DNA from 3 places in the Brevibacillus borstelensis genome. Region 3 is predicted to be linked to each of the others. Evidence: riboswitches for the same ligand, from Rfam matches in the RefSeq annotation. Region 3 holds a riboswitch; each other region holds the start of a gene.
The links. Region 3 has a riboswitch for glycine ahead of gcvT (glycine cleavage system aminomethyltransferase GcvT). Riboswitches for the same ligand answer to the same signal wherever they lie in the genome.

Region 1: linked by a shared signal. The riboswitch ahead of glyA (serine hydroxymethyltransferase) and the one ahead of gcvT (glycine cleavage system aminomethyltransferase GcvT) in region 3 are both predicted to bind glycine.
Region 2: linked by a shared signal. The riboswitch ahead of V5G20_RS19650 (alanine/glycine:cation symporter family protein) and the one ahead of gcvT (glycine cleavage system aminomethyltransferase GcvT) in region 3 are both predicted to bind glycine.

The regions. Positions count from the first base shown of each region.
Region 1 is NZ_CP144922.1:1,956,186-1,959,461, forward strand. It holds gene V5G20_RS08905 (sporulation protein) at 1-493, shown strand, start outside; gene yjcZ (sporulation protein YjcZ) at 694-792, opposite strand; glycine riboswitch at 990-1,095, shown strand; gene glyA (serine hydroxymethyltransferase) at 1,256-2,497, shown strand; gene codY (GTP-sensing pleiotropic transcriptional regulator CodY) at 2,753-3,276, shown strand, end outside.
Region 2 is NZ_CP144922.1:4,077,122-4,080,397, forward strand. It holds gene V5G20_RS19645 (electron transfer flavoprotein subunit beta/FixA family protein) at 1-499, opposite strand, end outside; glycine riboswitch at 828-937, shown strand; gene V5G20_RS19650 (alanine/glycine:cation symporter family protein) at 1,228-2,583, shown strand; gene V5G20_RS19655 (TrmB family transcriptional regulator) at 2,782-3,276, shown strand, end outside.
Region 3 is NZ_CP144922.1:3,502,232-3,505,507, forward strand. It holds gene gcvPA (aminomethyl-transferring glycine dehydrogenase subunit GcvPA) at 1-597, opposite strand, end outside; gene gcvT (glycine cleavage system aminomethyltransferase GcvT) at 640-1,743, opposite strand; glycine riboswitch at 1,819-1,934, opposite strand; glycine riboswitch at 1,935-2,028, opposite strand; gene V5G20_RS16700 (DEAD/DEAH box helicase) at 2,251-3,276, shown strand, end outside.

The DNA of each region.
Region 1 (3,276 bases), 1.5 Mb from region 3:
TTCCTTCCAGCTTCCGTACGAGACTCCGCTTACGATGGGACGGCAGCCTGTGTACCTGCGTACCGGACTGGACATTAAAAATGCCATCGATCCGGGAGATTCAGACTTCATCGAGGTTCGGCCGCATCCGCTGATGGAAAAAGTGCTGGACGCGATTCAGTCTCTCGGCTTTCAATTATTCAAAGTGGATTGCGAATACAATCGTCATCTCGGGCGCTCTTACCCATTTGTGCAGGAGTTTGAGTTCCGTCCGACAGGCCCCTACCGCAGCCGACTGGAGGAGCTGGAGGCCGTCTTTTATTTGAAGGAGGGAGAACTGGAGGTTCTTCTGGAAATGGACAAACGAGCTCGCGGTTTTCTGGGAGCCTTTCAGGAAGCCTTCAATCTGGACGAACGCTACGCCCGTTTCCGGCTGACCCAGGCTGATTTGCATCGACCGGTCTCGGCGATTGCCGAAGGGATCGAAGAAATCATCCGTCGGAATATTCACTAGCAAAAGGCCAAGCCACGCTCTGAAAAAACCAATACGCATTTGACAAAAACACGCGGGAGTGTGAACGGCACCCCATTTGTTAGGCACAGCTAACATTTGGAGGTGCAGTTCAATTCCCGCGTTTTTATAACGATATGGGAGCTCGCCCACGGTCTGCCCAATCAATCATCCATGAAGAAGCGAACGGTTTGCAATCTTTGCTAACAATCTTCCGAACATCCGACAATCGAGAGCAGAATAAACAGCACCAGAATAAGACCGATACCGTTAAACCCGCCGCTCTTGAACAGACTACTCATGCAAGCATCCTCCTTTGTTTGAATGCGTTCCCTGCTATCGTATTTACGGGCGGGCCTTTCGGTGTTAGGGCGACTACCCATTTTGGGCGACAGGCCGCAGACTGGATCATTCTCAAGAACAATTGATATTCTATTCGAAATATTATTGACAATGTTGAATCCCTTGACGTATGATTCGAAGTAATTGCATAGAGCGGATGACGATTGTGGGAGAGACCGGACCGAAGCGCCCGGCACCGAAGGAGCAAGTCCCAAAAATCCTTGGGAAAGAATCTCTCAGGTACAAGGTACCACAATTGGACGCACCTCTGGAGAGAGCGAACAGCCACCCAAGGGGAAGACTCCCGTGTCAGGAGTTAAACTCTCAGGTAAAAGGACAGAGGAGAGGTAGATTACGTGCTATCTATCTTTCCCTTGTCCTTTTTTGCGTTCGGGAAAGATGGGAGCCAAGGGAGGAATATCGATGAGCTTGCAGGATCACGACAAGGAAATTTTTGAAGCGATCGAAGCGGAACGCCAGCGCCAGCTCGGGACGCTGGAGTTGATCGCATCGGAAAACTTTGTGAGTCAGGACGTTTTGGACGCCATGGGATCGGTTCTGACCAACAAGTATGCGGAAGGCTATCCCGGAAAGCGGTATTACGGCGGCTGCGAGCACGTGGATGTAGTCGAACGCTTGGCGATCGAGCGAGTATCGAAGCTGTTTGGAGCAGCCTATGCCAATGTCCAGCCTCACTCCGGCGCACAGGCGAACACGGCCGTGTTCTTTTCGCTGCTGCAGCCGGGAGATACCTTCATGGGAATGAATCTGTCGCACGGTGGCCATCTGACGCATGGAAGTCCGGTCAGCCTCTCGGGAAAGTGGTTTAATGTCGTGGCATACGGGGTCCGCGAAGAGGATCACCTGATCGATTATGACGAAGTGGAAGCGATTGCCCGCCGGGAAAAGCCGAAGATCATCATCGCAGGCGGCAGCGCCTATTCGCGGACGCTTGATTTCGCCCGCTTTCGCGAGATCGCCGAGCAGGCAGGAGCAAAGCTGATGGTAGACATGGCTCATATCGCCGGCTTGGTGGCGGCGGGCGTGCATCCTTCGCCCGTTCCCCATGCTGACGTCGTGACAAGTACCACGCATAAGACGCTGAGAGGACCGCGTGGCGGCATTGTGTTAACGAATGACGAGGAGATCGCAAAGGGCGTAAACAAAGCGATATTCCCAGGTATTCAGGGCGGGCCGCTGATGCATATCATAGCGGCAAAGGCAGTCTCTTTTAAAGAAGCGCTGCAGCCCGAGTTCAAGAGCTACGCGGAGCAAGTGGTGAAAAACGCAAAGGTTCTCGCCGAGACCTTGCTCGAAGAAGGAGCGAGACTGGTTTCGGGGGGCACGGACAATCACCTGCTGCTTCTCGACGTTCGCGTCTTCGGACTGACAGGAAAGGAAGCGGAGCGGCTGTTGGAAGAAGCGGGCATCACTGTCAACAAAAACACGATTCCGTTTGATCCGGAAAGCCCGTTTGTCACCAGCGGGATTCGCATCGGCACTGCCGCTGCCACCACAAGGGGCATGAAAGAAGCGGAAATGAAGACCATCGGACGATCGATTGCTGCTGTTCTGAAAGGAAAAGGAGATCCGTCCGTTCGAGATACGATCAGTCAGTTATGTGCTGCCTATCCGCTTTACAGTCGCGCTTCAGTTTTGCGCTGACGGAGGCTGGCGATGATTTACAAATTGAGCAACCCGGCGGAAGTAAGCGAATTGCTTTCTGCAGAACAGTACATGGCGTTTGTTTCAGAAGAGTAGGAAGCGGCTCCTGCGGGAATGGTGGAACGGACAGGTCCTTTATGGCATAAACCATAAGGGGCCTGTTCTTTTATTGTCTATTTTTTGATTTGCATGTATAAGCCGGGATTTTTCTGACAATACTGCGACTATACATAACCGCAAGGAGGAAAAAATGGAATGAATTTACTGGAGAAAACTAGAAGGATTAACGTCATGCTGCAAAAGACGATGGGAGGAAGCGGGGTAGGGTATCATGATCTGGCTCGGCTGCTGGCTGATGTGATTGGCGCGAACGTCTACATCGTGACGGCAGACGGGACGATTCTCGGAAACGGGGTTCGGGAGGATTTTGGCATCGGACAGGGGCAGGACGGCCGGTCAGGCGCAATGCTGCCATACGGCTACAATCAAAAGCTTTTGGAAGTCAATCAGTCTCTGGCCAATGAGGGGGTACAAAGCCCGTACAGCATGGTACCAGAGGAGCTGTTGCCGCTCTTCCCGCAAATGATGACGACCATCGTTCCGATCAACGCAGGCGGAAGCCGTTTGGGTACCCTCGTATTGCTGCGGGCTTACGGCACTTTTGAAACAGAGGATCTGATCCTGGCCGAAATCGGGGCAACCGTAATCGGCATGAAAATTGTCCGTCAGCGCACGGAACAAATTGAAAATGAAGTTCGCGACAAGACCTTTGCCAAAAT
Region 2 (3,276 bases), 570 kb from region 3:
GCTTGCGGTGGACGAGGGCATAGCCTTGCTGCTTGTTTACCTCGACCACCTTTTTCACGCTGGTCAAAGGCGGGATGTCGAGCCGTCTGGCAATGCCCGGTCCTACCTGGCCCGTATCCCCGTCGATCGTCATCTTTCCGCAGATGATCAGGTCGATCGGCTTTTCCTTGGCGATTTTTTCGAGGGCTTTCGTCAGCGCATAGCTGGTGGCCAGCGTATCTGCCCCGGCAAAGGCCCGGTCGGTAATCATGTACCCCTCATCCGCACCGATCTCGATGCATTTCCGGATCGCTTTGACAGCGGGCGGAGGCCCCATGGTCAGGACGGAAACTGTTCCCCCGTACCTTTTTTTCAAGCGGACAGCTTCCTCCACGGCATGCGCATCGTACGGATTCAAAATGGCAGGCGCGCTGGAACGGTCCATCGTATTTGTCTTCGGGTTCATCTTGATGATCTTCGTGTCCGGCACCTGTTTGATACAGGCGACGATATGCAGCATGAAAAACTCCCCCCTTGCAGCCCGGCGGGGCATCGTTTCGATGGCAGCTCTTGCACAGGTTGTCTCTTTTTGACACGACGCTTCGGGCGGCATGTTCATCATTGATATAACGTATTGCTCAGCGCTGTCGAATAGACCAAGAACTGCCAGAAGCGGGGGATCGATCAATTTTTTTCAATCCATTGACAAGCTCGCTTCGCTCCTTATAATTGATTTATAAATCACATATCGTTCGGATGAACCATTCAGGAGAAGACAGATGTCTACCGAAGGGGCAAGGGAACCTTCCCGAAACTCTCAGGTCTAGGAAACTAGTAAAACTGCATGGGGACGAGCCTCTGGAGAGACTCCCTCTTTTTTCAAAAAGAGGATTGGGCACCGAAGGAGCAAATTCGCCGCGGCGAATAATCTCTCAGGTAAAAGGACAGAGTGGACGCTTGGACTTATACAAAAACGGTTAGTAATTTGTCGATAAAAAGCTTTGCTGTCAGTTCTCTCGAAGATATTCGTTCTTCGTATGACGAAGTTTTTTATGTGTTGCAGAAGGTTGAACATTTTACATGTTGCTAAACTTTTCTGCGCCCATCAACAAATGCGGTTTGCCGCCGGTTTTTTGTATTCTTATTTACGTAATTTTGTACGTCCTGCGACCGTCTCCAGAGAACATTTCATTTTCGGGTGAAATGTTTTTTCTTTTTCTCTTCAAAAACAGCAAGGGGGAAACCGAGATGGACATGCTTATGCAATGGTTGGAAATGGTGAATGGATTTGTGTGGGGACTGCCTACGCTGATACTGCTCGTCGGCACTGGGGTAATGCTGACGATCCGCCTTCGAGGGCTGCAGTTCAGAAAGCTGTGGTATGCGCTGCGCCTCGCTTTTGGGAAGCAGCAGGAGCAAACAGCGGCTGGGGACATCAACCACTTTCAGGCGCTGATGACCGCGCTTGCGGCAACGATCGGGATGGGAAATATCGCCGGGGTGGCCACGGCTGTCGCGGTCGGCGGACCGGGTGCTCTGTTCTGGATGTGGATCACAGCTCTGTTCGGGATGGCGACGAAATACGCCGAAGCGATTCTCGCTGTCAAGTACCGCATCCGGCAGGCTGACGGCACTTTTTCCGGCGGACCGATGTACTATTTGGAGAAAGGGTTGAAGCAAAAATGGCTCGCTGTTTTGTTCGCCTTGTTTGGAACAATGGCTTCCTTCGGGATCGGAAACATGGTCCAGTCCCATTCCGTCGCTGAAGCGGTACAGTTGAACTTCTCGATCCCTCCGGTCGCAACGGGGATTGTGCTGGCTGCCTTTACCGCCTTTGTCATCCTCGGCGGCGTAAAAAAGATCGGACAGGTCACCGGCGTCATGGTGCCGTTTATGGCCCTTTTCTATATCGTTGCCGGAATCATTGTCGTGCTCTTTCATGCGGGGCAAGTACCGCAGGCATTGGCAGACATTGTACACGGAGCGTTTAACGGCACTTCGGCTGCAGGCGGCTTTTTGGGAGCGACCGTAGCCATGGCGATCCAAAAAGGGGTTGCCCGGGGTGTCTTCTCCAACGAGGCCGGTCTGGGCAGCGCACCGATCGCAGCCGCGGCGGCAAAAACAGACGAACCGGCCAAGCAGGCGCTCGTTTCCATGACAGGAACGTTTATCGATACGATTCTCGTCTGTACGATCACAGGGCTTGCTTTGGTCACTACGGGAGCCTGGTCCACCGGTATGTCTGGCGTGGAAGCGACTACCTACGCCTTCCAAAGCGTCTTCGGTCAAGCCGGCAGCTACGTGCTGGCCGTTGCCATCATCCTGTTTGCCTACTCCACCATCCTCGGGTGGGCGTATTACGGCGAGAAATGCTTTGAATATTTGTTCGGCAAAGGCTCTGCCAAATACTACCGATTCGTCTGGGTAGTCATGGTCGCTGTCGGAGCAACGATGAAGCTCGATCTGGTCTGGACGCTCTCCGACATCATGAACGGCTTGATGGCAGTGCCCAACCTGATCGGCCTGATCGGACTCTCCGGTGTGGTCGTTGCCGAGACGAAGCGCTTTTTGAATGGGCCTCTGGAGTCGAAGCTGTCACAGTAAATATGCTCGCACCCCAAAATTTTCCCCCTCATAATGAGGGGGTTTTCCTATTTCTGCGGGATTCGTTTTGCGGGACGAGCGCACTTGCGGAGCGGATGCTCCCCCCTCCTCGTGACATTACCGGACTTGCGGAAAAAAGTGTGTATAATAGAAGGCATATCTTCTATGCACGGATCAAACCGGTTGGAGGGCATTGTCATGTTGGAAACATTCGGATTTTCCCATTACGAAAGCAAAGTATATGAGACGCTCGCGGCAAGCGAGTCTCCCATGGATGCCACAATGATCGTCAAGCATTCCGGCGTTCCCAAAGCGAAAATTTACGAAGTGCTGACCCGTCTGGTAGACAAGGGCCTGGTCCTCGATTCTGTGTCGGATAAAAAGAAATGGTATACCGCTCTGCCGCTAAACAGCCTGATCGACAAGCTGACCAGTCAATTTCAGCACGACGTGGAGCGGCTCAAAACCTCTTTGGCCAGCAAGCAGGTACGGGATGACCGGATTTGGAACCTCAAGGTCGACTCCTCCATACGCGCTGAAAGCAAGCACTTGATTCAGCGAGCCGTCAAGTCCATCCGCATCTCCGCCTGGAATGACGATTTTGCCGGATTTATCCCTCTCCTCGAGGAAAAGGAACGGGAAGGCGTAGAAGTGGAAGCGCTGGTGGTCGGAGAGATACAGACAAACCTCAAA
Region 3 (3,276 bases):
GTCCAGTGCTGCCGTGTCGGTTCCATTGTCCTTCAGGTCTGCTTCCACGACCTCTACGCCTTGGCCGTACGCGTATGTTTTCAGCACGCTCCGCGCTTCCGGATGGACGGAACGGGAAACCACGACCTTGCTCTTGTTCGTGTGGCCTGCCGCCATCATTGCTGCCTCTGCCAAAGAAGTAGCGCCGTCGTACATCGAGGAGTTGGCCACTTCCATGCCCGTCATTTCGCATACCATCGTCTGAAACTCAAAAATAGCCTGCAGCTCCCCTTGGCTGATTTCCGGCTGATACGGGGTGTATGCGGTAAAAAATTCGCCCCGCAGCAGCATGTGGTTGACGACACTCGGGATATGATGCTGGTACACACCCGCTCCCAGGAAGTTTGCATGCGTACTGAAGTTGGCGTTTTTATTAGCAAGACCGGAAAAATATTTGACCAGCTCCGGTTCGGACAGAGCCTCGGGAATTTGCAGGGAACCTTTGAAACGAACTTCTTCCGGAATATCCGCGAACAGCTCTTCCACCCGGGAAATGCCCAGGGTGTCCAACATCTCGCGTTTATCCTGATCGGTTTGAGGCAGGTAACGGTATTTCACGAACGTTGTCCTCCTTGTTTATCGGATCTTGGATTGGTTGGTTTACTTTTTGGGACGTTTGTAGAACGGTGTGGCTGCCACGACAGCCTTCAGCCGCTTGCCGCGAATTTCTACTTCCAGTTCGGTGCCTACAGCTGCATACTCGGATTTGATCAGCGCGAGTCCCACATTCTTTTTCAACGTCGGAGACTGAGTGCCCGTCGTAACCTCGCCGATCTGCTCTTCCCCGACAAAAACAGGGTAATGCGTACGCGGGATGCCGCGGTCGATCATTTCAATCCCAACGAGCTTGCGGGGAGCGCCGTTTTCCTTTTGCGCCTTGAGGGCTTCCTGTCCGATGAACGGCACTTCTTTGTCTACCTTTACTGCAAAGCCGATACCCGCTTCGATCGGCGAGATGTCTTTGCCGAGCTCTTGACCGTAGAGCGGCAGCTTCGCTTCAAAACGAAGCGTGTCCCTGGCGCCGAGGCCGCATGGTACCAGCCCTTCCGGCTTGCCGACCTCGAGGAGGCGGTCCCATAGCTGAATCGCTTTGTCGCTGTCCAGGTAGATCTCAAATCCGTCTTCTCCGGTATAGCCGGTGCGCGAAACGAGAGTCGCAATGCCGTCGATCACGACATTCCGCTTGAAACGGAAAACACCGATTTCCGTCAGGTTCGTGTCGGTCAGCTTTTGCAGGATCGATTCGGCAAGCGGCCCCTGGATCGCCAGCTGTGCTGTTTGCGGTGAGATATTCTCGATCTGTACACCCTCGCTCAGATGCTCCTGCATCCATGCGTAGTCCTTGTCGATATTTCCCGCGTTAATCACCAAGAGGTAGTGATCGTCGGCGTATTTGTAGACAAGAAGGTCGTCCACCGTGCCCCCGTCCGGATAGCAGAACACGCTGTATTGCGCTTGCCCTGCTTCCAGCTTGGAAAGATCGTTGGTTGTAAGGCGTTGCAGGTAGAGATAGGCTCCCTCCCCTTTTACCTCAACCTCTCCCATATGAGAGACGTCAAACAAGCCTGCTTTCGTCCGCACTGCTTCATGCTCCTGCGTGATACTGGAAAATTGCACGGGCAAATCCCATCCGCCGAAATCAATCGTTTTGGCCCCGTATTTTTCATAGACAGGGAACAGCGGCGTGCGTTTCAGTGTCGTCATTTCGGGCACCTCCTGTTTTTTTCATGCAAAAAAGGACAGAACAAGAGAAATGAATACGCCAAATAAGGCGCCCATTTCTCCTCCTCTGTCCTTGGTACCTGAGAGTTGCCTCGCTTGATGCGAGCCGTTCCTTTGGCATCGCTTGCAAGTTTCCCCTTTGGTGGCTCCCGAAGAAGCTCTCTCCAGAGATGCGTCCAGTAGAGGTACTTTTGCCTGAGAGATTCACCATACCCGGCTTGCTCCTTCGGCGCTGCCTTACAAGCAGTCTCTCCCTGCTACTTTCATTCGCGGTGGATACTGGGTGATACATAAATGTTCCAAATACATTCCATACTAGTTGAATGAACTCCTTCTTTATCCTACCACGTGAGCGCATTCTTGAAAATATGCAAATTGCGAATTAACTTGGAAAATCACTAACAAATTTTTTGATCAAAAAGAATAACGTTCACCTTTGATTTACGATATAGCATTTTCATGACAAAACCCCAAAGCGGAGGTAGTCATATGCCGAACGTTCCCGTTTCCTTCGATACCGATTGGATGGATTTGCTAAATGAACGAATGAAGCAGGACGGCCCCTGGGACAAATGGGAGCTGTTCCAGCTTACTTTGGAAGCCGAAGAGGCGATGGCTATCCGCGAGTTTGACCAGCTTCAGTGCTTGCAATACCTGCCTACGCTCCAACCGTTTCCTCATCAGCTGCAGACGGCGGAGCGCGTTTTGAACGAAATGCGCGGCAGGGCCATTCTCGCTGACGAGGTGGGCCTGGGCAAAACAATCGAAGCCGGGCTGATCATGAAAGAGTACATGATCCGCGGGCTGGCGAAAAAAATACTTATCCTCGTGCCGGCATCGCTCGTAATCCAGTGGACGAAAGAATTGAATCAAAAATTCGGCATACCCGCTGTCGCCCAAAAGAAGGAGTATATGTGGCGGCAATACGACGTCGTGGTTGCCTCGATCGATACAGCCAAACGCGATCCCCACCGCCGTCACGTCCTGGACATCGATTACGACATGCTGATCATTGACGAAGCCCATAAGCTGAAAAACAAAAAAACGCGCAACTACCAGTTCGTCAAGGAGATTCGCAAAAAATACTGCCTGCTGCTGACCGCTACTCCGATCCAGAACGAGATGGATGAGCTCTACAATCTGATCAACCTCTTAAAGCCCGGCCATCTCGGACACACGTCCAGCTTCTCCACAACCTATGTGGAAGGCAAGCGGCAGGCAAAAAACAATGAGCAGCTCAAGACCGAACTGGACAAAGTGATGATCCGGAACAGACGCAGCGACGGAGGCGTGCATTTCACCAGCAGACGCGTCCAGTCCATTCCGATCGAGCTTTCCCCCGAGGAAGCCGCGTTGTATCAGGGCGTAACGCGCTTCGTCAAAGAACAGTATCACACCGGATCGGGCGGCTATAACTCGCTTGCGTTGATCACGCTGCAGCGCGAGGTTTGCTCCAGCCGGGAAGCCGCCTTTCTCACGCTCTACAACATGCATCAACGGGCAGCAGAAGACTCC